DNA from 4 places in the Cellulomonas shaoxiangyii genome. Region 4 is predicted to be linked to each of the others. Evidence: predicted binding sites of a transcription regulator. Region 4 holds the regulator's gene; each other region holds the start of a gene.
What was found. Region 4 encodes HrcA, which represses chaperone genes, less so after heat shock. Its sites were predicted from a motif close to TTNGCACTCGNNNNNNNCGAGTGCNAA; they were not measured.
Positions count from the first base shown of each region.

Region 1: a site for HrcA is predicted at 3,717-3,743, ahead of groES (co-chaperone GroES). Genes of this name have one in related genera too.
Region 2: a site for HrcA is predicted at 3,115-3,141, ahead of E5225_RS00450 (Hsp20/alpha crystallin family protein). Genes of this name have one in related genera too.
Region 3: a site for HrcA is predicted at 2,194-2,220, ahead of groL (chaperonin GroEL). Genes of this name have one in related genera too.

Region 1 is NZ_CP039291.1:1,009,860-1,015,760, forward strand. It holds gene E5225_RS04670 (malonic semialdehyde reductase) at 1-16, opposite strand, end outside; gene tsaD (tRNA (adenosine(37)-N6)-threonylcarbamoyltransferase complex transferase subunit TsaD) at 152-1,192, shown strand; gene E5225_RS04680 (glutamate--cysteine ligase) at 1,323-2,471, opposite strand; gene E5225_RS04685 (class I SAM-dependent methyltransferase) at 2,471-3,661, opposite strand; gene groES (co-chaperone GroES) at 3,890-4,183, shown strand; gene E5225_RS04695 (WhiB family transcriptional regulator) at 4,388-4,684, opposite strand; gene E5225_RS04700 (MerR family transcriptional regulator) at 5,053-5,901, shown strand, end outside.
Region 2 is NZ_CP039291.1:91,831-97,731, forward strand. It holds gene gcvP (aminomethyl-transferring glycine dehydrogenase) at 1-222, shown strand, start outside; gene gcvT (glycine cleavage system aminomethyltransferase GcvT) at 261-1,430, shown strand; gene gcvH (glycine cleavage system protein GcvH) at 1,504-1,875, shown strand; gene E5225_RS00440 (helix-turn-helix domain-containing protein) at 2,215-2,451, shown strand; gene E5225_RS00445 ((deoxy)nucleoside triphosphate pyrophosphohydrolase) at 2,601-3,071, shown strand; gene E5225_RS00450 (Hsp20/alpha crystallin family protein) at 3,232-3,678, shown strand; gene E5225_RS00455 (MalY/PatB family protein) at 3,748-4,875, opposite strand; gene E5225_RS00460 (dihydrofolate reductase family protein) at 4,985-5,626, shown strand; gene metE (5-methyltetrahydropteroyltriglutamate--homocysteine S-methyltransferase) at 5,761-5,901, opposite strand, start outside.
Region 3 is NZ_CP039291.1:3,233,335-3,239,235, forward strand. It holds gene E5225_RS14420 (pyridoxal phosphate-dependent aminotransferase) at 1-306, shown strand, start outside; gene groL (chaperonin GroEL) at 418-2,043, opposite strand; gene E5225_RS14430 (cold-shock protein) at 2,367-2,570, opposite strand; gene E5225_RS14435 (LytR C-terminal domain-containing protein) at 2,690-3,292, opposite strand; gene E5225_RS14440 (DUF3263 domain-containing protein) at 3,365-3,679, opposite strand; gene E5225_RS14445 (uracil-DNA glycosylase) at 3,852-4,529, shown strand; gene E5225_RS14450 (SGNH/GDSL hydrolase family protein) at 4,600-5,427, shown strand; gene E5225_RS14455 (sensor histidine kinase) at 5,450-5,901, opposite strand, start outside.
Region 4 is NZ_CP039291.1:1,426,413-1,432,313, reverse strand. It holds gene ppdK (pyruvate, phosphate dikinase) at 1-218, shown strand, start outside; gene E5225_RS06460 (16S rRNA (uracil(1498)-N(3))-methyltransferase) at 256-1,014, opposite strand; gene dnaJ (molecular chaperone DnaJ) at 1,011-2,135, opposite strand; gene hrcA (heat-inducible transcriptional repressor HrcA) at 2,195-3,214, opposite strand; gene E5225_RS06445 (DUF3097 domain-containing protein) at 3,427-4,284, shown strand; gene E5225_RS06440 (hypothetical protein) at 4,349-5,374, opposite strand; gene E5225_RS17715 (DUF4870 domain-containing protein) at 5,635-5,901, shown strand, end outside.

The DNA of each region.
Region 1 (5,901 bases), 420 kb from region 4:
GGTCGGTGCTGGTCATGCCCGTCCCAACGGTCGATGCACACGCATCGATCTCGCGTGGCGGGGTGGCTGTCGTCACAGGCGGGCCCGCGTGCCCGGCCCTCCCGGGCGGCGGCGTCCGGGCCGCGGCCCGCGGGCGCCTATCCTGGTCACCGTGAGCGAGCCCCTCGTCCTCGGGATCGAGACGTCCTGCGACGAGACCGGCGTCGCCCTGGTCCGTGGCTACGACCTGCTGGTCGACGCCGTCGCCAGCTCGGTCGACGAGCACGCGCGGTTCGGCGGGATCATCCCCGAGATCGCCTCGCGCGCCCACCTCGAGGCCATGGTCCCGACCATCGAGCGCGCGCTGTCCACCGCGGGCGTGACGCTCGCCGACGTGGACGCGGTCGCCGTCACCGCCGGCCCCGGGCTGGTCGGCCCGCTGACCATCGGCGCGGCCGCGGCCAAGGCGCTCGCCGTGGGCCTCGGCACGCCCCTGTACGGCGTCAACCACGTCATCGGGCACGCGGTCGTCGACGAGCTCGTCGACGGGCCGTTCCCCGAGCGCGTCCTCGCCCTCGTCGTGTCCGGCGGCCACTCGTCGCTGCTGCGCATCGACGACACGGTGCAGGTCACCGAGCTCGGCTCGACGCTCGACGACGCGGCGGGGGAGGCGTTCGACAAGGTGGGCCGCTTGCTCGGGCTGCCGTACCCGGGTGGCCCGCACATCGACCGCCTCGCGCGCGAGGGGGACCCGGAGGCGATCCGCTTCCCGCGCGGCCTGACCGCGCCCAAGGACCAGGCGAAGCACGCGACCGACTTCTCGTTCTCCGGCCTCAAGACCGCCGTCGCACGCTGGGTCGAGGCCCGGCAGGACGCCGGCGAGCCCGTGCCGCTGCCCGACGTCGCCGCGTCGTTCGCCGCCGCCGTCGCCGACGTGCTGACCGCCAAGACGATCGCCGCCTGCCGGCGCGAGGGCGTCGACACGCTCGTGGTCGGGGGCGGGTTCTCCGCCAACTCCCAGCTGCGGGACATGGCCGCGCAGCGCTGCGCGGAGGCCGGCATCACGCTGCGCATCCCGCCGATCCGCTACTGCACCGACAACGGTGCGATGATCGCGGCGCTCGGGGCGGCCGTCGTCCGCCGCGGCCTGCCGCCGTCGCCGCTGGACCTGCCGGTCGACTCCACGATGCCCCTCACGCAGGTCCTCGTCTGACCCGCGCCCCCGCGCCACGCGACCGTCCGCCCAGCCCGCCGCCTCCGCACGCACCGCACCGGCGAGTGCCCATCCACCGCAGCGGTGGCGATCGGTCCGGCGGGGCAGCGGTGCGCGCGGGGTACTCGGGTCAGACCGGGCGGCCGGCGCGCATCTCCGCCAGCAGCGAGCGCACCACCGGCTCGAGCTCGCCCGCGTGCCGGCGGGCGACCGCGCGCTGGCGCTGGTAGGAGGCGCCGCGGCGCAGGATCACCCGGACCTGCTCGAGCTCCTCGGCGCAGCCGAGGCGCTCGGCGACGGGGGCGAGCGTCGTGAGCCAGGAGCCGACCGAGTCCGTGACCAGCTCCTCCTCGCCGGCGCCGTCGGTGATGACGATCGCGTCCATGCCGTAGCGCGCCGAGCGCCACTTGTTCTCCTGCACGAACCAGGGCGGCATCGCCGGCAGCTCGTGGCCCGCGTCGAGCAGGGACGAGAAGTGCTCGACGAAGCAGTGCGTCAGCGCCGAGATCGCCGTGACCTCGAGGAGGTTCGTGGCGCCGTCCGCGATGCGCATCTCGAGCGTCCCGAACCGCGGCGACGGCCGCACGTCCCAGCGCACCTCGTCGACCTGGTCGATCACGCCCACGTGCATCATGTCGCCGACGTACTGCTCGAGCTCGGACCACGCACCCAGCTGCGGCGGCAGGCCCGCCGTCGGCAGCTGCTGGAAGAGCAGGGCGCGGTTCGACGCGTACCCGGTGTCCTTGCCGGCCCAGAACGGCGACGACGCGGACAGCGACTGGATGTGCGGGAGGACCGTGAGCATCGCCCGCTGCAGCGGCAGGACCTTGGCGCGGTCCTCGATGCCCACGTGCACGTGCACGCCGTAGATGAGCATCTGCCGGCCCCACCACTGCGTGCGGTCGATGAGCGTCGCGTACCGCTCCTTGTCGGTGACGCGCTGCGTGGCCCAGTTGGCGAACGGGTGCGTCCCGCCGCCCATGACCTCGATGCGCAGCGGCTCGGCGGCCGCGCTCACCTCGTCGAGAGCGCGCCGCAGGTCCGCACCGGCCTCGCCGACGGTGCGGCACTTGCCGGACGAGACCTCCACCGTGTTCATCAGCAGCTCGGACGTGATGTGCGGGTGGTCGGTGCCGTCGGCCGGCCGCACGGCCTCGAAGATCGCCTGCGCGGCCTGCCGCAGGTCGCCCGAGTCGACGTCGACGAGCGCGACCTCCCACTCGATCCCGACGGTCGAGCGCTCGGAGCGGGCGAAGGGCAGGGGGACGGGGGCGGCCATCAGACCGGCTCCACGACCAGCACGCGCTGGTGCCCGGCGACGCGCGTGAGCACCACCGTGCCCTCGGCGGACCCGCGCAGGTCCAGCTGGCGCCGCAGCGTCTCGGGCACGACCGCGGTGCCGCGCTTCTTGATGGTCAGCCGCCCGACCCCGCGCTCGCGGAGGTAGGTGCGCAGGCGCTTGAGCCCGAACGGCATCTCGTCGAGGACCCGGTACGCGGTGGCCAGCGGGTCGGGGGTGAGGGCGTCGGCGGTCACGTAGGCGATCGTGGGGTCGACGAGCCGTCCGCGCACCCGCTGGGCGACGGTGCCGACGAGCCCCGCGCGGATCACGGCGCCGTCGGGCTCGTACAGGTAGGCGCCGACGGGGCCGACGGGGGGCGCGTGGTGCTCGCCGTCGGGGTCGCCGCGCAGCGTGTGCGGCACGCCGCCGCGCAGCACCAGCGCCGTGCGCCCCGGGCCGTCGGGGGCCAGCGGGCCGAACCACAGCCCGACCTCGACGACGTCGCCGTCGACCGACACCCACTGGGCCTCGGCGTCGACCGGCAGGTCGCGGTGCGCGATGCCGGGGCCGAGCTTGAGGCCCAGCGCCGGCACCGTGGCGCGCGCGGCGAGGACCTCGTCGAGCGGCGGTGCGTACGCGCGGGGGTCGAAGACGCGCCGGCCGGTGCCGGTGCGCCGGGCCGGGTCGGCCCACACGCCGTCGACACCCTCGGCGACCAGGTCGAGCGCCAGGCCGTCGCCGTGCCGGACCTCGACCTCGGGGAAGGCACGCAGGTTGACGGTCGCGAGGGCCGCCGTCGTCTCGTCCACGTCGGTCGCGACGACGCGCAGGCCGACCCCGGCCAGGGCCAGCGCGTCGGCGCCGAGCCCGCACGTCAGATCGGCGACGTACACGCACCCGGCGTCACGGAAGCGGCGGGCGTGGTGCGCGGCCACCTCGAGCCGCGTCGCCTGCTCGAGGCCGTCGGGGGTGAAGAGCATGCCGTCGGCGAAGTCGCCGAGCTTGCCGCGGGCCTTCGCGCGCAGGCGCGACTGCGTGAGCGCGGCGGCGACGAGGCCGGCGTCGAGGCCCTCGCGCTGCAGCCGCTCGGCCAGGGGGAGGGCCAGGCGCTCGTCGTAGGGGGGCAGGGCCTGCAGCAGGGCCCACCCCTCGGGGTGCAGGAGCTTGGCCAGCGCGGCGTCGTCCACGCGCCCAGCCTGCCACGCCGACGGCCCGCGGGCGTCCCCCGGGTGCGCCGCCACGCTGGCACTCCGGTTGACCGAGTGCTAACCGGTTCCTAGAGTGAGGAACTGGCACTCTCCTGGTGAGGGTGCCAACCGTGCCAGCGGTCCCGGCTCCCGCGACGACGGCGGCCGCGACGGCACGGGCCCAGACATTCCGCTGCAGAACAACTCATGCGAAGGGGAGGTCCGCCTGTGTCGGTCTCCATCAAGCCCCTCGAGGACCGCATCGTCGTCAAGACCCTCGAGGCCGAGACGACGACCGCGTCCGGCCTCGTGATCCCGGACAGCGCCAAGGAGAAGCCCCAGGAGGGCGAGGTCCTGGCGGTGGGCCCGGGTCGCATCGACGACAAGGGCAACCGCGTCCCGCTCGACGTGGCCGTGGGTGACAAGGTCATCTACTCCAAGTACGGCGGCACCGAGGTCAAGTACGCCGGCGAGGACTACCTGATCCTCTCCGCGCGCGACGTGCTCGCGATCGTCGGCTGACCCAGCGACGACCATGCCGGGCGACGCCCGGTGACCACGAGAGCCCCCTCCCGACGGGAGGGGGCTCTCGTGCGTCCGGCGGATGCGCCCGACCGCCTGCCGGCGCGCCGGGTCCGGACGCACGACCGCCCCGGAACCGCCGTCGCTCATCCTCGAGCGACGACCGTTCCGGGGCGGTCGGGTCGGACGGTCCTGGTCGGACGGTCAGGCCATGACGCGGCGCCCGGCGCGCTCGGCGAGGACGGCGGCGCGCTCGTCCTCCGACAGGCCGCCCCACACGCCGTACGGCTCGCGCACGGCGAGGGACTGCTCGCGGCACTCGTTGAGCACGGGGCAGGACGCGCAGATGGCCTTGGCCGCCTCGGCCCGGCGACGGCGGGCCGACCCGCGCTCACCCTCGGGGTGGAAGAAGAGGTCCTGGTCGGCGTCGCGGCACGCGCCGTCGAACTGCCACTCCCACAGGTCCATCACCGGTCCGGGCAGACGCGAGATCTCGGCCATGGTGCTCCTCCTCGAACGACGTCCCCGGTGGTGACCACCTGGACGGAAGCTGCTGCGTCGCGCGCCTGGTCGGGACCGGGTCCCTGTTCCGGTGGCGCGTTCCCGCGATGTGCCGTAACCGTACAACCGCGCCAGAAGTTGTTCAAGGCCCTTGTGATGAATCGATCTGCTGCAACGATCTGGACGGCGGACCCGCAATCGTGTGGTAGTTCGCCGTCGGTGTCGGCCCAGGTGGCGCCTATCCGTGCGGACGTCGTCGGGAGGTGACGCCTGGCGCGGTTCCGCGTCAACCGCTCCAGCTCCGCGGGCGTGCCGCAGCAACGCGTCCTACCGCGCCGCACCGAGCCCGCGGCTGGCAGAATCGCGCCATGACCGAGCCGTACGACGCGACGACGGGCGACCCGGCGTCGTCGGTCGCGCGGGGCACGGCGGTCGAGGACGCGGCAGCGGGGGACCAGGCCGAGGAGGCCCCCGACCGCGAGGCGGCCGCACCGGGAGCGGCGCCGCTCACCGTCGCCGCCGTGGCGCGCCGGCTCGGCGTCGCCCCCGCGACGCTCCGCACGTGGGACCGGCGCTACGGGCTGGGGCCGTCCGAGCACTCGGCCGGTGCGCACCGCCGGTACAGCCCGCGCGACCTCGACCGGCTGCTCGTCATGCGCCGCCTCACCATCGAGGGCGTCGCGCCCGGCGAGGCGGCGCGCCTGGCGCTCTCGTCCGACCCCGACGCCGCGGCTCCCGCGTTCCCCACGAGCACCGACGTCACTGGACGGCTCCCCGGCGGCGGGTCGGGCACAGCGGACCACGCCGACGGCGCCGGCCGGGGGACGGCGGGCGACGGCGCCTCCGACGGCGCCGGCTCCCGCGCCGCCGTCGAGGCGCGCACCGGCGTGACCCCGAGCACCGCGGCCGCCGTCGTCGCCGTGGTCGACGCCGCCCTGGCCGGCCGCGCGGACCGGTGCGCCGGGCTGCTCGCCGTGACGGCCCCGGACGGCGTCGCCGGCTGGTGGACCGGGCTCGTCGAGCCGGCGATGCGCGCGCTCGCCCGGCGCACGGTCGTCGAGCGGCCCGGCGTCGACGCCTACGCCACGCTGGCGGCCGCCGCCCTGGGTGCGCTCCGCGCGCACACCGCGCAGGAGCCCGCGCCGGGCGCACCCGTCGTCCTGGTCCTGCCGGTGCCCGGGGAGCCGCGGCCCCTGGTGGTCCACGCGCTCGCGGCG
Region 2 (5,901 bases), 1.3 Mb from region 4:
GCCGACAGCCCGCTGCGGCAGGCCCCGCACACCGCCGCCGCGGTCACCGCGGACGCGTGGGACCACGCCTACGGCCGCGAGACCGCGGCGTACCCGGTCGCGAGCCTGCGCACCGACAAGTACTGGGTGCCCGTGCGGCGCATCGACGGCGCGCGCGGCGACCGCAACCTCGTCTGCTCGTGCCCGCCCGTCGAGGCGTTCGCGGACGGGGACCTGGCGTGAGCGACGCGACGACGGGCGCGACGACGACGGAGGGCACCATGACCGAGGCCGCGACCGACCGGCGCTCGCCGCTGCACGACGAGCACGTGGCGCTCGGTGCCGCGCTCACCTCGTTCGCCGGGTGGCAGATGCCGCTGCGCTACACCTCCGACCTGGCCGAGCACACCGCGGTGCGGACCGCCGCCGGCCTGTTCGACCTCTCGCACATGGGCGAGATCGTCGTGTCCGGGCCCGACGCCGGGGCGTTCCTCGACCGCGCGCTCGTGGGCGCCCTGTCGGCGCTGAAGGTGCTCGGCGCGCGCTACACGATGGTCGTCCAGGAGGACGGCGGCGTGATCGACGACCTGGTGGTCTACCGCACGACCCCGCACGACTACCTGGTCGTCGCCAACGCCTCGAACCACGAGACGGTGCTGGCCGAGCTGCGCGAGCGGGCCGCCGGGCTCGACGTCGAGGTCGCCGACCGGTCCGCCGCGACCGGTCTCGTCGCGGTGCAGGGGCCGCGCGCGCTCGACGTCGTGCTGGCGACCGCGGGCCTCGAGGCGGACCCCGACGCCCCGACGGAGCTCACGCCCGCCACGTCCCGGTACTACGCGTGCCTGCCCATGCGCTTCGCCGGTGCGCCCGTGCTCCTCGCCCGGACCGGCTACACCGGGGAGGACGGCTTCGAGTTCTTCCTTCCCGCCGGGCACGCGCCGGCGCTGTGGCGCGCGCTGCTCGCCGGGGGCGCGCCGCACGGTCTCGTGCCCGCCGGGCTCTCGGCGCGCGACTCGCTGCGGCTCGAGGCCGGGATGCCGCTGTACGGCAACGAGCTCGACCGCACGACCACCCCGCACGACGCCGGCCTCGGCCGCGTCGTGAAGCTCGACAAGGTGGACGCCGACGGGGCGCCCGTGCCGTTCGTCGGCCGTGCGGCGCTGGCGGCCCGCGCCACGTCGGCGCCCGCACGCGTGCTCGTCGGGCTGCAGGGGCTCGGCCGCCGTGCCGCCCGCCACGGGTACGCGGTGCACGCCTCGACGGCCCCCGACGCACCCGCCGTCGGCACCGTGACGTCGGGCGCGCCGTCGCCGACGCTCGGCCACCCCGTCGCGATGGCCTACGTGACGCCCGAGGTCTCCGCCGAGGGCACCGAGCTCGCCGTCGACGTGCGCGGGCGGCGTGAACCCGTGCGCGTCGTGCCGCTGCCCTTCTACCGTCGTCCCCGGTGACGTCGTCCGCACCGACGACGCGCGACGCACCACCCGCACGCCCCCGCACCCGACCGCCCCGACAGGAGCACCCATGGCCGCCGAGCTGCCCGACACCCTGCAGTACACCGCCGAGCACGAGTGGCTCGACGGCGCGTCCCCCGCGACCGTGGGCATCACCGCGGTGGCCGCCGACGCGCTCGGCGACATCGTCTTCGTCGAGCTGCCGGCCGTGGGCGACGCCGTGACCGCCGGCGCGGTCATCGGGGAGATCGAGTCGACCAAGTCGGTCTCCGAGCTCTACTCGCCCGTGACGGGCACGGTCGTCGAGGTCAACCAGGGCGTCGTGGACGACCCGGCCGTGGTGAACGCCGACCCCTACGGCGCCGGCTGGCTGCTGCGCGTGGACGTCACGGAGACGGGCCCCCTCCTGTCCGCGGCGGAGTACGGCGCGCTCAACCCCTGACGGCGGCCCCGTCGCGGCCCGCGTGGGTGCGAGCCCCCAGGCGAAACGGGCACCGTTGCGCCGGACGGGTGACGGGGTGAGCCCCTCCGTCTTCCGGGTGCTTGCCCCGTACGGGTGAGCGGGCGCACAGTGCTCGCGTCGGACCATGACGCCATGTATCACGCGGTGCGCTGGGACGTCTTGGTTGGTGCAGCGATCGGCACCGCGGGGGGGACCTTCGGTGGTCGGGAGAACAGGGTGGCAGAAGTCCCGTCATAGGGACGTGTCACGTCGCTCTCATCCGGTACGCAGCCCTCGGGGGTCGGACGGTCCGGCCCCCGCCGCCCACCGGAGGACATCATGAGCATGCTGGAGACCCGCGCCAACGCGGCGACCTTCACCGGCCACACGCTCACCCGACGCGAACGCGTCGTGCTCGCGGAGCTCGCGGAGGACGTGACGCTCGAGGAGATCGCGACGCGGCTCTTCGTCACCCGCAACACCGTCAAGTCGCAGGTCCGCAGCGTCTACCGCAAGATCGGCGCCTCGACGCGCGCCGAGGCCGTCGCCTGGGCGGTCGCGCACGGCATCCGCTGACCGCACCGCCCGCACGGTGCGGCCGGTGGCGCGCCCGACGTCCGCAGGGGGAGAGCGGAGGTCGGTGGGCGCCGGTGCCGGCGGCGCACCGCCGCGCGCGGCCGGGGGTGCGTGACCGTGCCGTGACCCCCGGCTGGCACACTGCCCGTATGACGCCACCCGTCCTCGTCGTGGCAGCCGCCCTCGTCGACGACCTCGACGACCCGCGCCTGCTGCTCGCGGCGCGCCGCGCCACACCCGCCAGCCTCGCGGGGCGGTGGGAGTTCCCCGGGGGCAAGGTCGACCCCGGTGAGTCGCCCGAGGAGGCCCTGCACCGCGAGCTCCGCGAGGAGCTGGGCGTGCGCGTCGGCCTCGGCGTCGAGCTGCTCGGCCCCGACGACGGTGCCTGGCGGCTGTCCGACCGGTACGTCATGCGGCTGTGGTTCGCGGAGGTGCTCGTCGGTGAGCCCGAGCCGATCGTCGAGCACGACGAGCTGCGCTGGCTCCCGCAGAACCAGTGGTTCGACGTCCCGTGGCTGGATGCGGACGTCCGGATCGTCGAGGCGCTGAGCGCGTTCGTCGCGACGTTCCCCCGCTCGCGGGCCGACGGTCGCCCGGGCTCGGTCGGCCGCAGCGCCTGACCGACCGCCGCCGTTCTCGGTGCGCGAAACCTGCCTCCCAGGGCTAGCACTCTCCACGTGAGAGTGCTAAGTATTTCGATGTAGCCACCGGTGCGGAGGGGGCACCGGGACGCACGGGGGCCCGGGAGGTCCGAGGTCCCACATCGAGGAGGTGAGGGGCGTGGCTACTCGTTTCGACCCGTTCCAGGAGATGGACCGCGTGCTGGCGCAGGTGTTCGCCGCCGACCGCGCGTCGGCGACGATGCCGATGGACCTGTACCGCGACGGCGACCACTACGTGCTCCACGTCGACCTGCCGGGCGCCGACCCGGGCACGATCGACGTCAACGTCGAGGACCGCACGCTGACCGTGCGCGCGCAGCGCTCGGCTCGCACCGAGCACGACGTGCAGTGGCTCGCGAAGGAGCGTCCGTCCGGCACGTACGCCCGGCAGCTGACCGTCGGCCGTGGCCTCGCGCTCGACCGCATCAGCGCCACCTACGCCGACGGCGTCCTCACGCTGACGATCCCCGTCGCCGAGGAGGCCAAGCCGCGCCGCATCGAGGTGCAGCACGGGACCCGGCCCACGTCCATCGAGGCGGGGCACCCGGCGGACGCGACCGTCTGACGTCGTCCGCGCGCACTCCCGGCGGCCCCGCTCTCCCGCAGAGCGGGGCCGCCGTCGCGTGCGCCGGGGTCAGGCGAGCGTCGTGACGAGGCGACCGAGCAGCTGGTCCAGGGTCGCGGGGGAGCAGGCGAGGTTGAGCCGCACGTGGCCCTCGCCGCCCGTGCCGAAGTCCGTGCCGCGGAACGCCGCCAGGCGGCCCTCGTCGAGGAGCAGGCGCGACGGGTCGGCGCCGCTCGCGCGGACCGCGGGGGTGTCGCGCAGGTCCAGCCACGCGAAGTAGGTGGCCTCCGGGGCGCGCCACCGGGCCGACGGCAGCCGCTCGGCGAGCGTCGTCGCGACGGTCGCCACGTTGCCGCGCAGCACGGCGAGCACCTCGTCGAGCCACGGCCCGCCCGTGCGGAACGCCGCCTGGTGCGCGACCGAGCCGAGGTGGCTGACGCCGTGGCCCACGATCTCCGGGATGCGCGCGAGGTCGGCCGCCGCCGGCCCCGGCACCGCGACGGCGGCCTTGAGGCCCGCGAGGTGGAACCCCTTGGACGCCGAGTGCAGCGCCACCGCGTCGGGGATCACGGTCGTCGTCGGGACGAACGGCGCGTCGCCGACGACGAGCGGCGCGTGGATCTCGTCCGCGACGACGCGCACGCCGTGCCGGGCCGCGAGCTCGCCGACGGCGGCCAGCTCCGCGCGCGAGTGCAGCGTGCCCGTCGGGTTGTGCGGGTGGCACAGCAGGTAGACGGTGGCGTCCGCGAAGGCGCGGTCGAGGGCGTCGAGGTCGAGCCGCCCGTCGGCGCCCAGCGGCGCGTCGACGACGCGGCGACCGGCGTGCTGCAGGAACGGCCGGAACGGCGGGTAGACCGGCGGGTTGATGACGACGCCGTCGCCCTGCGCGGTGAGCACGCGCACGACCTCGACGATCCCCTGCATCACGTCCGGCACCTGCCGGGCCGCCGCGACCGGGACGTCCCAGCCGTACCGCTCGGCCGCGAAGCCGGCGAACGCCTCCGCGTAGCCGTTCCCCACCTCGTAGCCGGTGTCGCCGGCGGCCATCGCGTCCGCGACCGCGCGCACGACCGCCTCCGGCAGCCGCACGTCCATCTCGGCCACGAACGCCGGCAGCACGTCGGCCGGGTACGTCGCCCACTTGGCCGACCCGCGCGTGCGGAGCTCCTCGAGCGGGACGTCGAAGGGGGTTCCCATGCGCCGACGCTAGCCCCGCGTGGCGGGTCGCGGGGCCGGTCCCGACGAGTTCGGCGGCCCGCGCCGGTCGGTAGTGGCACGACCGACCGAGGACGGCAGGAGGCGCACGATGCGACTGACGGTGCACGAGTTCATGACGCTCGACGGCGTGGTGCAGGGCCCGGGAGCACCCGACGAGGACCCGCGCGACGGGTTCACCGCCGGCGGGTGGGTGGTGCCGTTCGCGGACGACCCGGTGTTCGGCGAGGTCGTCGGCGACTGGTTCGGCCGGACCGACGAGCTCCTGTTCGGGCGCACGACCTGGGAGCTGATGCGCGCGTACTGGCCGCAGGTGACCGGCGACGACAACCCGGCGGCGGTGCAGCTCAACGGGCGGCCCAAGCACGTGGTCACGTCGAGCGCGCTGGGCGGGGACTGGGCCGGGTCGGTGCGGCTCGAGGGCGACGTGTTGGAGGCGGTGACGGCGCTGAAGGAGCGCGACGGCGGCGAGCTGCAGGTGCACGGGTGCGCGCGGCTCGCGGCGACGCTGCACGCGGCGGGGCTGGTGGACGAGTACCGGCTGCTCGTCGCGCCCGTGACGGTCGGGCACGGACGCCGCCTCTTCGGCACGGACGCCGTGCCGCGCGGGTACGACGTCGTCGACCACCGGTCGAGCGCGCGCGGCCTGACGTACCTGGCGCTCACGCCGCGGCCCTACGAGGTCGCGGCCGCGGCGGTCGTCGACGGCCGGGACGTCGTCGTGCCGGTCTGACGCCGTCCGGCCCGCACCGACGACGGCGCCCGCCCCCGGTGCGGGGACGGGCGCCGTCGTCGTGCGTCCGCGGTGGTGGGCGCACCCCGGACGCGCGTCGCCGGGCCGGCGCGAGCGGACGCCGGCCCGGGCCGTCAGAGCGTCGCGCGGACCGTGCGCGTCGCCGCGACCAGGTGCTCGAGCGAGGGGGTGACCTCCTCGTAGCGGCGGGTCTTGAGGCCGCAGTCCGGGTTGACCCACAGCTGGTCGACGTCGATGGTGCGGACGGCCTCGCT
Region 3 (5,901 bases), 1.8 Mb from region 4:
CAGGTCGCCTGGGAGGGCATCGCCTCGATCCCCGGCGTCGACTGCGTCCGCCCGGACGGCGCGCTGTACCTCTTCCCGCGCCTCGACCCCGAGGTGCACGAGATCCACGACGACGCCCAGCTCGTCTACGACCTGCTGGTCCGCGAGCGGATCCTGCTCGTGGCGGGCACGGGCTTCAACTGGCCGACACCCGACCACCTGCGCATCGTGACGCTGCCCGAGGCGCGGGTCCTGGCCGAGGCGGTCGAGCGGATGGGCAACTTCCTCGCGTCGTACCGCCAGGTGCCGGTGCGCCGCAGCGCCTGAGCGCACCGCACCGGTCCCGGCGCGGGACGGAGCGGGTACGCCGAGGGCCGGCCACCCCGTGCGGGGTGACCGGCCCTCGGACCGTTCAGTCGGTGCTGGACCGGCTCAGGCTCAGAAGCCGCCGCCGAAGTCCTCGCCGCCACCGGCCGGGGCCGCACCGGACTTCTCCGGCTTGTCGGCCACGACGGCCTCCGTGGTGAGGAACAGGGCAGCGATCGACGCGGCGTTCTGCAGCGCGGAACGCGTCACCTTGACCGGGTCGTTGACGCCCGCGGCCAGCAGGTCCTCGTACACACCGGTCGCGGCGTTGAGGCCCTGACCGGCGGGGAGGTTGCGGACCTTCTCCGCCACGACGCCGCCCTCGAGCCCGGCGTTGATCGCGATCTGCTTGAGCGGGGCCTCGATCGCGACGCGCACGATGTTGGCACCGGTCGCCTCGTCACCCTCGAGCTCGAGCTTCTCGAACGCGAGCTTGCCGGCGTGGATCAGCGCAACGCCACCACCGGCGACGATGCCCTCCTCGACGGCCGCCTTCGCGTTGCGCACGGCGTCCTCGATGCGGTGCTTGCGCTCCTTGAGCTCGACCTCGGTCGCCGCGCCCGCCTTGATGACGGCCACGCCACCGGCGAGCTTCGCGAGGCGCTCCTGGAGCTTCTCGCGGTCGTAGTCCGAGTCCGAGTTCTCGATCTCGGCGCGGATCTGGTTCACGCGACCCTGGATCTGCTCGGCGTCGCCGCCGCCCTCGACCATCGTGGTCTCGTCCTTGGTGACGACGATCTTGCGCGCCGTGCCGAGGACCTCGAGGCCCACCGTGTCGAGCTTGAGACCGACGGTCTCCGAGACGACCTGGCCGCCCGTGAGGACCGCCATGTCCTGCAGCATCGCCTTGCGGCGGTCGCCGAAGCCGGGGGCCTTGACGGCGACCGACTTGAACGTGCCACGGATCTTGTTGACGACGAGCGTGGCCAGGGCCTCGCCCTCGACGTCCTCGGAGACGATGAACAGCGGCTTGCCGGCCTGGATGACCTTCTCCAGCAGCGGCAGCAGGTCCTTGACGTTCGAGATCTTCGACTCGACGAGCAGGACGTACGCGTCCTCGAGGACCGCCTCCTGGCGCTCCGGGTCCGTCACGAAGTACGCCGACAGGTAGCCCTTGTCGAAGCGCATGCCCTCCGTGAGCTCGAGCTCCAGGCCGAGGCCCGAGGACTCCTCGACGGTGATGACACCCTCCTTGCCCACCTTGTCGAGGGCCTCGGCGATGAGCTCGCCGATCTGGGTGTCCGCGGCGGAGATGGCGGCCGTGGCGGCGATCTCCTCCTTGGTCTCGATCTCCTTGGCCTGCGTCAGCAGCTCGGCCGTGACGGCCTGGACCGCCTTCTCGATGCCCTTCTTCAGGGCGATCGGGTTGGCGCCGGCCGCGACGTTGCGCAGACCCTCGCGCACGAGCGCCTGGGCGAGGACGGTGGCCGTCGTGGTGCCGTCACCGGCGACGTCGTCCGTCTTCTTGGCGACCTCCTTGACGAGCTCCGCACCGATGCGCTCGTACGGGTCCTCGAGGTCGATCTCCTTGGCGATGGAGACGCCGTCGTTGGTGATCGTCGGCGCGCCCCACTTCTTGTCGAGCACGACGTTGCGGCCCTTCGGGCCGAGTGTGACCTTGACGGTGTCGGCGAGGATGTTGAGCCCTCGCTCCATGCTCCGCCGGGCCTCCTCGTTGAAGGCGATGATCTTGGCCATGGGGCTGTGATCCTTCTTCCAGTTCGTGGGTCGGCCGGTCGGTGCCCGCGACGGACGGGTCGCGCGCGCGGTCACGTCCCGCATCGCGACGACCCTCACCTAGGCCGGTGTGCTGCTGTCACTCTCCACCGGAGAGTGCTAACCCAATGGTTAGCACTCGACCCCTGCGAGTGCAAGCAGCGGAGCCGGGACGTCGGCCGGGCGAGCACCCCGCCGGGCCCACTCGGAGCCGGCGGGAGCACGACGACGGCCCGGTCGCGGACGTCCGCGACCGGGCCGGTCGAGCGGGCCGGCGGAACAGGCGGGCCCGCGGTGCTGCGAGGTCAGACGGGGCGGACCTGCTCGGCCTGCGGCCCCTTGGTGCCCTGCCCCACCTCGAAGTCGACCGCCTGCCCCTCCTCGAGGGAGCGGTAGCCGTCGACCTGGATCGCGCTGTAGTGGACGAAGAGGTCCTGGCCGCCGCCCTCGGGCGTGATGAAGCCGAACCCCTTCTCCGCGTTGAACCACTTGACCGTGCCCTGCGCCATGCCCGCTCCTCGCCGTCCGGGTGCCGGGACGCTCCGCCGTCGCCCCGGTGCGTGGAGCGTAGCGGCGGCCGCGTGGGCGGGAACAGGGGGTTCGTCCGTCCGCCGGGAGGGGCGCGCGGTCAGGCCGCCGGGTCGGTGACCAGCACGACGACGATGCCGACGAGGGCGCGGTCCGGGTCGACCTCGACCGCCGGGACGCCCGTGGTCGAGGCGACGAGGTCGGCCGTGGTGCGCAGGTCCTCCGACGCGACGTAGACGGTCGACACGTCGGGCAGGTCCTCCGTCGCGTTGTCGGGGGCCACGTCCGTGAAGCCCGCGGCGAGCAGGTCGTCGGCGACCCGGCCCGCGAGGCCCGCGACGCGTGCGCCGTTGAGCACCTCGACGGGCGTCGTGAGCACGGGCTCCGCGACGGGGGCCTCCGGCTCGGGGGCGGTCTCGGTCGGCCCCTCGCCCTCGGGTGCGGGTTCCCCCGCGGCCGGGTCCTCGGGCGCCTGGGTCTCCTCCGCCGCGGGCGCTGTGCCGCCGCCGACGACGGGCAGGTCACCCGTCCGGGAGAGGTAGGCCACGGCGCCGTACGCGAGCACCGGCACGACCAGCAGCACGACCAGGAACGGCCACCAGCGGCTCCACGCGGAGCGGGGCGCACGGTGCACGCCACGTGGCCCGTCGGGCGTCGCGGCGTCGAACTCGTCGTCCGGGTAGGGGTAGTCGGCCTTGCTCACGGCGGAAAGGCTAACGGGTCGACCCGCGCGGCTCGGGGACGCCCGGGCACGTCCGTGCGGCGGGGTCCGACGTCAGGCGTCGGCGCCGAGGCGGCGCGCCGTGCGCGCGCGCTGGCGCGAGGTCCGCATGCGCCGCAGGCGCTTGACCAGCATCGGGTCGAACGCGAGGGCCGCCGGGTCGTCGATCAGCGCGTTGAGCACCTGGTAGTACCGGGTGGCCGACATGTCGAACAGCTCGCGGACGGCCTGCTCCTTCGCGCCCGCGTACTTCCACCACTGACGCTCGAAGGCGAGGACCGCCTGGTCGCGCTCGGAGAGCGTCGTCGCGGCGCCGACGGGCCGGGACTCCTCGAGCGTGGCGGTCGCGCTGCTCGCCGCGGCGTCCATGGTGCCTCCGGTGCGTCGGTCGTCCGCACGCGCCGGGTCAGGCCCGGCACCGTGCGCCGCCCTCGCGGACGGCTCCGCCATGCTACGTGCGAATGACAGGGGTGTCATTCCTCCGTCGGTGTCGCACGGGCGACGGCGCGGGCGCCCTCGGGCGGCGGTAGCGTGCGGCGCCGTGACCCCCGCACCCCTGGACCAGCTCGTCGCCGCCGACTGGGCCCGGGCCCTCGCCCCGGCCCAGGACGCGCTGCGCTCCGCCGGCGACTTCCTGCGCGCCGAGGTCGCGGCCGGGCGCGCGTACCTGCCCGCCGGCGACGCCGTGCTGCACGCGTTCCGGCGTCCGCTGGCCGACGTGCGCGTGCTCGTCGTCGGCCAGGACCCGTACCCGACGCCGGGGCACCCCATGGGTCTGTCGTTCTCGGTGCAGCCCGACGTGCGGCCGGTACCGCGCTCGCTCGCGAACATCTTCACCGAGCTGGTGGCGGACGTCGGCGTCCCGGCGCCGTCGTCGGGGGACCTCACGCCGTGGTCGGACCAGGGCGTGATGCTGCTGAACCGCGTCCTGACGGTGCGGCCCGGTGCGCCGGCGTCGCACCGCGGCAAGGGCTGGGAGCAGCTCACGGACCGGGCCATCGCGGCGCTCGTGGAGCGGGGCGGGCCGCTCGTCGCCGTGCTGTGGGGCCGCGACGCGCAGCAGCTGCGGCCCGCGCTGGGCGACGTGCCCGTCGTCGCGAGCCCGCACCCGAGCCCGCTGTCGGCGAGCCGCGGCTTCTTCGGGTCCCGTCCGTTCTCCCGCGTGAACGAGCTGCTCGTGGCGCAGGGGGCCGAGCCGGTCGACTGGACGCTGCCCTGACGACGCTGCCCTGGGACGACGGTCCGGCCGGGAGCCGGTCGTGTCCCCCGGACGGGGCATAGTGGGACACGTGCACGCCGACGACCACGCCCATCCGACCCCCGCCGCGAGCGCACCCCGCTGGGCCCGCTACGTCGCCTGCGGCGACTCCTTCACCGAGGGCCTGTGGGACGCGCCCGACGGCCGGCAGGCCCCGCAGCGCGGGTGGGCCGACCAGCTCGCGTCGCACCTGTCGCGACGCCGCGTCGCGGCCGGCCTGGCCCCGCTCGAGTACGCGAACCTCGCCGTCCGCGGCCGGCTGATGGGGCCGATCCTGCGCGAGCAGGTGCCCGCGGCCCTCGAGCTGCAGCCCGACCTCGTCAGCATCATCGGCGGCGGCAACGACATCCTGCGCCCGGCCGTCGACGTCGACCGGCTGGCCGCCGAGCTCGAGGCCGTCGTCGCGCGGGTGCGCGCGACGGGTGCGGACGTGCTGCTCGGCACCGGGTTCGACACCCGCCAGAGCCCGCTCGTCAAGGCCACGCGCGCCCGCGTCGGCGTCTACAACGCGGACATCTGGTCGATCGCGCGCCGGCACGGCGCCTACGTGCTCGACGCATGGGGCATGCGCAGCCTCCTCGACTGGCGGATGTGGTCGGAGGACCGCATCCACATGACCACCGACGGGCACGCCCGGGTCGCGCAGGCCGCGCTCGTCGGCCTCGGCCAGCCGCCCGAGCGCGCCGACTGGGACGACCCGCTCGCGCCCGCGCCGCCGGTCCCCCGACTCGACCGCGCGCGCGCCGACGCGCGCTGGTTCCGGGAGCACGCGTACCCCTGGGCGACCCGTCGGCTGCGCGGCCACTCGTCGGGCGACCTGCGGATGCCGAAGCGGCCCGTGCCCCTGCCCGTCGAGTGACGCGGTGCGGGACCGGCCCGCGTCAGGGCGTGCCGACGCCCAGCGGCAGGTGCGCCTCGACCCGCACCCCGACGTCCGCCCCCGGCCCCACCCGCAGCCGCCCGCCGGCCACCGCGAGCCGCTGGGCGAGGCGTGACGTCCCCGACACCGGGTCGACGGCGCGGGGCGCGTACGGGGCGCCGTCGTTCGCCACGACGATGTGCAGCACCGCGCCCTCGACGTCGAGCCGCACGTCGACGCGGGACGCGGGACCGTGCTTCAGCGCGTTCGTCACGGCCTCCTCGACGACGCGCAGGGCCAGCAGCCGCTCGGGGACCGTGACGTCGCTGCGCGTCGGGTCGTCCAGCGCGCGCATCGCCTCGCTCGCGTGCAGGCTCGTCGCGATCGTCGCGGGCAGCCGCCCGAGCAGCGCGCGGACCGCCGGCACGAGCCCGAGCTCGAGCCGGTCGGGGTAGAGCAGCCGGCTCATCTGGC
Region 4 (5,901 bases):
TGGGGCGGCTCGTGCGCATCGCCGTGGCGGAGGGCCGCGCCGCCCGCCCCGACCTCGTGCTCGGCGTGTGCGGGGAGCACGGCGGCGACCCCGAGTCGATCGGGTTCTTCCACGAGGTGGGCCTCGACTACGTGTCCTGCTCGCCGTTCCGGGTGCCCGTCGCGCGCCTGGAGGCCGGGCGCGCGGCGGTCGCGCACGGCGGCGCCGACACGCGCTGAGCGCCGCCGCCCCGCACGCGTGCGCGGTCGCGCCCGCTCAGCGCCAGCGGCCGAGCCGCTGCGCGAGCAGCGCGAGCGCCACCGGCCCCGCCGTGGACGTGCGCAGCACGTGCGGACCCAGGCGGGCGGTCACCGCACCGGCCGCGCGCAGCCCGTCGAGCTCGCGGTCGCCGATGCCGCCCTCGGGACCCACCACCACCAGGACGTCACCGGCGTCCGGCAGCGGCACCGCCGCCAGCGGCGTGCTCGCCTCCTCGTGCAGCACGAGCGCGGCGCCGCCGCCCTCGAGCGTGCGTGCCACGAGCGCGCGCAGCCCCGCGCCGTCGACGGCCTGCGCGACCTCGGGCGCGCGCGCCCGGCGCGACTGCTTGGTCGCCGCCCGCACCGTGCCCACCCAGCGGGCCCGGCTCTTCGCGGCGCGGTCGCCGCGCCACACGACGATCGACCGTTCCGCCTGCCACGGCACGACCGCGTCGGCGCCCACCTCGGTCGCCGCCTCGATCGCCATCTCGTCGCGGTCCCCCTTGGCGAGCGCCTGGACGAGCACGAGCCGCGGCGACGCCTCCGGCTCCACGACGACGTCGTCGACCGCGAGCCGGACGCCCTCCGGGCCGACCGCGCGCACCGTGCCGACCAGGCGCACGCCCGCACCGTCGACGACGTCGACCCGCTCCCCCGGCGCACGCCGCTGCACGACGCCCGCGTGCCGGCCCTCGGTGCCGTCGAGCAGGAACTCCCCGCCGGCCGCGACGCCGGCGAGCGCACCGGGCTCGACGAGGAAGACGGGTGCGCTCACCGGCCCGCGAGCTTGTCGCGGAGCTTGGCGAAGACGCCCGGGTTCGCCGCGGACAGGCGCGCGTCGGGACGCTCCTCGCCGCGCAGCACCGCCAGGCGCCGCAGCAGCTCCGCCTGCTCCTCGTCGAGCGCGCTCGGCACGTGCACGTCGACGTGCACGTGCAGGTCGCCCCGCCCGCCGACGTGCAGGTGACCGACGCCGAGCCCCTTGAGCGTGACGACCTGGCCGGGCTGCGTGCCCGGCCGCAGGTCGACCTCCTGCGGCCCGTCGAGCGTGTCCATGCTCAGCACCGTGCCGAGCGCGGCCGCGGTCATGGGGACCTCGAGGGTGGCGTGCAGGTCGTCGCCCTTGCGCACGAACGTCTCGTGCCGGCGCTCGCGGATCTCGAGGTAGACGTCACCGGCCGGTCCGCCCGCGGGGCCGACCTCGCCCTGGCCCGTGAGCTTGATCCGCGTGCCCGTGTCGACGCCCGCCGGCACGTCCACGGAGAGCGTGCGGCGCGAGCGCACGCGACCCTCGCCCGCGCACTCGGTGCACGGCTCGGGGATGACGGTGCCGAACCCGTGGCACGCGGCGCAGGGCTGCGTCGTCATGACCTGGCCGAGGAAGGAGCGGGCGACGCGCTGCACCGACCCGCGGCCGCCGCACGCCTCGCACGTGCGCGGCGATGTGCCGGGACGGCAGCACGTGCCCCCGCACGTGGGGCACAGCACGGCCGTGTCGACCTGCACCTCGCGGTGCACGCCGAACGTCGTCTCCGCGAGGTCGACGTCGAGCCGCACCAGGGCGTCCTGGCCGCGGCGCGCGCGGGGCACCGGCCCCCGCGGCGCCCCCGCGCCCGCGGCGCCGAAGAACGTCTCGAAGATGTCCTGGAAGCCGAAGCCGCCCCCCATGCCGCCGCCGGGCGACGCCGGGTCGGCGCCCATGTCGTACGCGCGGCGCTTCTCCGGGTTGCCGAGCACGTCGTAGGCGCGCGAGACGTCCTTGAAGCGCTCCTCGGCCGCCGGGTCGGTGCCCGCCACGTCGGGGTGCAGCTCACGGGCGAGCTTGCGGTACGCCTTCTTGACCTGCTCGGGGGTGGCGTCGCGCGCGACGCCGAGGATCTCGTAGTAGTCCGTCACGTAGGTGCTCTTCGCTTCCTGCTCGTCGGGGGCTCGACAGGTCGGTCGGGGCCTGCCGGTCAGCCGGCGAGGATGCGCGTGAGGTAGCGGGCCACGGCCCGTACCGCCGACATCGTCCCGGGGTAGTCCATGCGCAGCGGGCCGACGGAGCCGAGGACGGCCACGCCGCCCTCCGCGCCGTAGCCGCTGGTCACGATGCTGGTCTCCGCCAGACCCTCGTGCTGCGTCTCGCGTCCGATGCGGACGGAGATGCCGGCGGTGTCCTCGGCCATCTCCGACAGCAGGCGCAGGAGCACCACCTGCTCCTCGAGCGCCTCGAGGACGGGGCCGATGGTGTGCGGGAAGTCGGCGCCGGCGCTGCGGGCGAGGTGGGACGCACCGGCGACCACGACCCGCTCCTCGCGCTCCTGCGCGAGGGTCTCGCCGACCGCGGCGACGACCGCGCGCGCGAGCCCCGCGCCGTCGGCGACGAACTCCTCCGCGAGCGCCTCGAGCGCACGGTCGAGGTCCGGCAGGCGCAGACCGGCGGCGGCCACGTTGAGCCGCACGCGCAGGCGCGCCACGACCGCCTCGTCGACGTCCTCGGGCAGCTCGAGCGTGCGCTGCTCGACCCGGCCGGTCGTCGTGATGATGACGACCAGCAGGTGGCGCGCCCCGACGGGCACGAGCTCGACGTGGCGCAGCGCGGAGCGCCGCAGGGACGGGTACTGGACGACCGCGACCTGCTGCGTCAGCTGCGCGAGCAGCCGGACCGCGCGGTCGATGACGTCGTCGAGGTCGACGGCCTGCTCGAGCAGCGTGCCGATGGCGCGCTTCTCCGCGGCCGAGAGCGGCTTGACGCCCGCCAGCCGGTCCACGAAGACGCGGTAGCCGAGGTCCGTCGGCACGCGGCCCGCGGACGTGTGCGGCTGCACGATGAGCCCGGCGTCCTCGAGCGCGGCCATGTCGTTGCGGATGGTGGCCGGGGACACGCCGAGGGCGTGCCGCTCGGTGAGCGCACGGGAACCCACGGGCTCCCGCGTGGCGACGTAGTCCTCCACGATCGCGCGGAGCACGTCCAGCCGACGGTCCTCGCTCATTGGCCCTCCTCCCGTGCGTCGTGCCGCGTGCAGCCTCCGCGGTCGGTGCACCAGCGGGGTCGCGCCCCGGGTAGCACTCGCGGTGCGCGAGTGCCAATTCTACGCCGTGCCGCGCCGGCCCGGCACGGCCCGCCCCCGACGGGTGCCGGGCCCGTGCGACGCGCCCGGCCGGCGCCGACCGCTCGCCGCCCGGGAGGGCTAGCGTGCCCCGCGTGAGCCACGACCGCTACGGCCCCGACATCCTCTCCGCCGGCCCGACCCGGCACCACCGTCCCCCGCGCACGTCGCGCGAGCAGCCCGCCGAGACCGGCCTCGTCGTCGAGGACGTCGAGACCGGGTGGGTCGGCGCCGTCGTGCGGGTGGAGAAGTCGGGCGGCCAGCACGTGGTCGTGCTCGAGGACCGCCGCGGCCGCACGCGGACGTTCACGCTCGGGCCCGGCTTCTGGGTCGACGGCGCTCCGGTCGTCCTCGTGCCGCCCGTCACGCGCACCGCGCCCGCCCGGCCGACGCGCACGGCGTCCGGCTCGGTCGCGGTGCCCGACGCACCCGCCCGGGTCGCCCGCGGCAGCCGCATCTGGGTGGAGGGCAAGCACGACGCCGAGCTCGTCGAGAAGGTCTGGGGCGACGACCTGCGCGTCGAGGGCGTCGTCGTCGAGCTGCTCGAGGGCGTCGACCACCTCGCCGCCGCGGTCCGCGACTTCCGGCCCACCGTGGACCGGCGCATCGGGGTCCTCGTCGACCACCTCGTGCCCGGCTCCAAGGAGAGCCGGATCGCGGCCGAGGTGGTGCGGGCCGCCCCCGCCGGCACGGTGCTGGTGCTCGGGCACCCGTACGTCGACGTGTGGCAGGCGGTGCGGCCCGAGCGGCTGGGCCTGGCGTCCTGGCCGACCATCGAGCGCGGCACCGAGTGGAAGCGCGGCATCCTGCGCGAGCTCGGCTGGCCCGCGGACGAGCAGGCGGACGTGGCACGCGCGTGGGTGCGCATCCTGCGCTCGGTCCGCAGCTACGCCGACCTCGAGCCGAGCCTGCTCGGTCGCGTCGAGGAGCTCATCGACTTCGTGACCGCCTGAGCCCTCGCGCGACGACGCCCCCGCCGGGACCGGCGGGGGCGTCGTCGTGCTGCGGGCCGGGACGTCAGGGCGCGACCGTGCCGCCCGTCAGCCGCCGGAACGCGTACACCGAGACGAGGATCGCGACCGGCGTCCCGACGAGGGCCCCGACACCGCAGATCGCGGCGCCGACGGCGGAGACGACCCACGCGACGAGGACGACGAGGATCGACGTGCCGATCTCGCGCGTCTGCAGCGTCGCGCTCGACCGGATCGCGTCGATCGCGCCCTGGTCGCGGTCGACGACGAAGTGCACCGCGAAGAACACGAAGTACACGATCACGAGCATCAGCAGCGGCGCCACGATCCACGTCCAGCTCACGAGGAGGTAGGCCACCGAGACGAGCAGGCCGACGACGAAGACGGGGCCGGCGTGCGAGAAGTCGAACATGTCCGCGATCGTCACCTGGCGGCCGTCCGCGGCCTTGAGCGCCGCCTTGACGTACGCGGCGAGCCAGAGCGCACCGAGCAGCACCACGAGGGCGCCGATCACGATGCCCCCGATGCCCAGGCCGATCGCCGCACCCGCCCCCGCAGCGGCGCCACCGTCGTCCACGTTCTGCACGAGCGCGCCGAGGCCGCCGAACGCGACCGACACCAGCAGGACGACCAGGAAGATGCCGACGGACCACGCGAGGCCGCCGACGACGAACGCGACCCAGCTCTGCCCGAACTTGGTGAACGCCCACGTCAGGCTCGCGCCCACGTCGACGGTGGCCCGGGGCGCGCCCGGGTACGGCTGGCCGTACGGCGCCCCGGCACCCGGCTGGCCGTACGGCTGGCCGGGCGGCGGGTACGCGCCGCTCGGCTGGCCGTACCCGGGCGGCGGCGGGTACGCGCCGCCGGGCTGGCCGTACCCGGGCGGGGGCGGCGGGTAGGGACCCGCCCCCGCGGCCGGCGGCGGGTAGCCCCCGGCGGGGGGCCCGTACGGCGACGCCGGGGGCTGCCCCGCGGCGGGCGGCGGGTACGCGCCGCCCTGCTGCTCCGGCCCGGGCGGCGGCACGGGGCCGTCGTCGTCGCGCGGCGGCGTGCCGCCGGTGTTCTCCGTCATGGGGCTCTCCTGGTCCACGGGCGCGGCGCGCCCACCCAGGTCAGCGAACCGACACGCAGGAAGACGTGTCAAGCCGACGCCCCGACCCGGGCGCCGGTGCCACCCTCCCGGGTTCCCCCGCCCGGGCGCCGGTGCCACGCGCGCCAGTACGCTGCCCGCGGACGAAACGCCCGTCCCGGTGCACCCGCCCGGGTGCGGCCCGGCACGCCGACCGGCCCGCACCGGCTCGGTCCGGCGCCCGCCCACCGTCAGGAGCCCGCGTGTCCCACGACCCGTACGCCACCCCCGCCCGTTCCACGCCCTCCGCCACGTGGGCCGTCCTCGCGCACCTCGGCGGGATCCTCGCCTACTTCTTCGTCGGCTGGGTGACGGCCCTGGTGGTGTGGCTCGTGCACCGCGGCAAGGACCACGCCGTCGCCCACCAGGCGCTCGTGGCCCTGAACTTCCAGCTGACGGTGCTCGTCGCGATGGTCGCCGCACGCATCCTCGCGGAGATCCCCCTCATCGGCTTCGTCGGCTGGATCGCC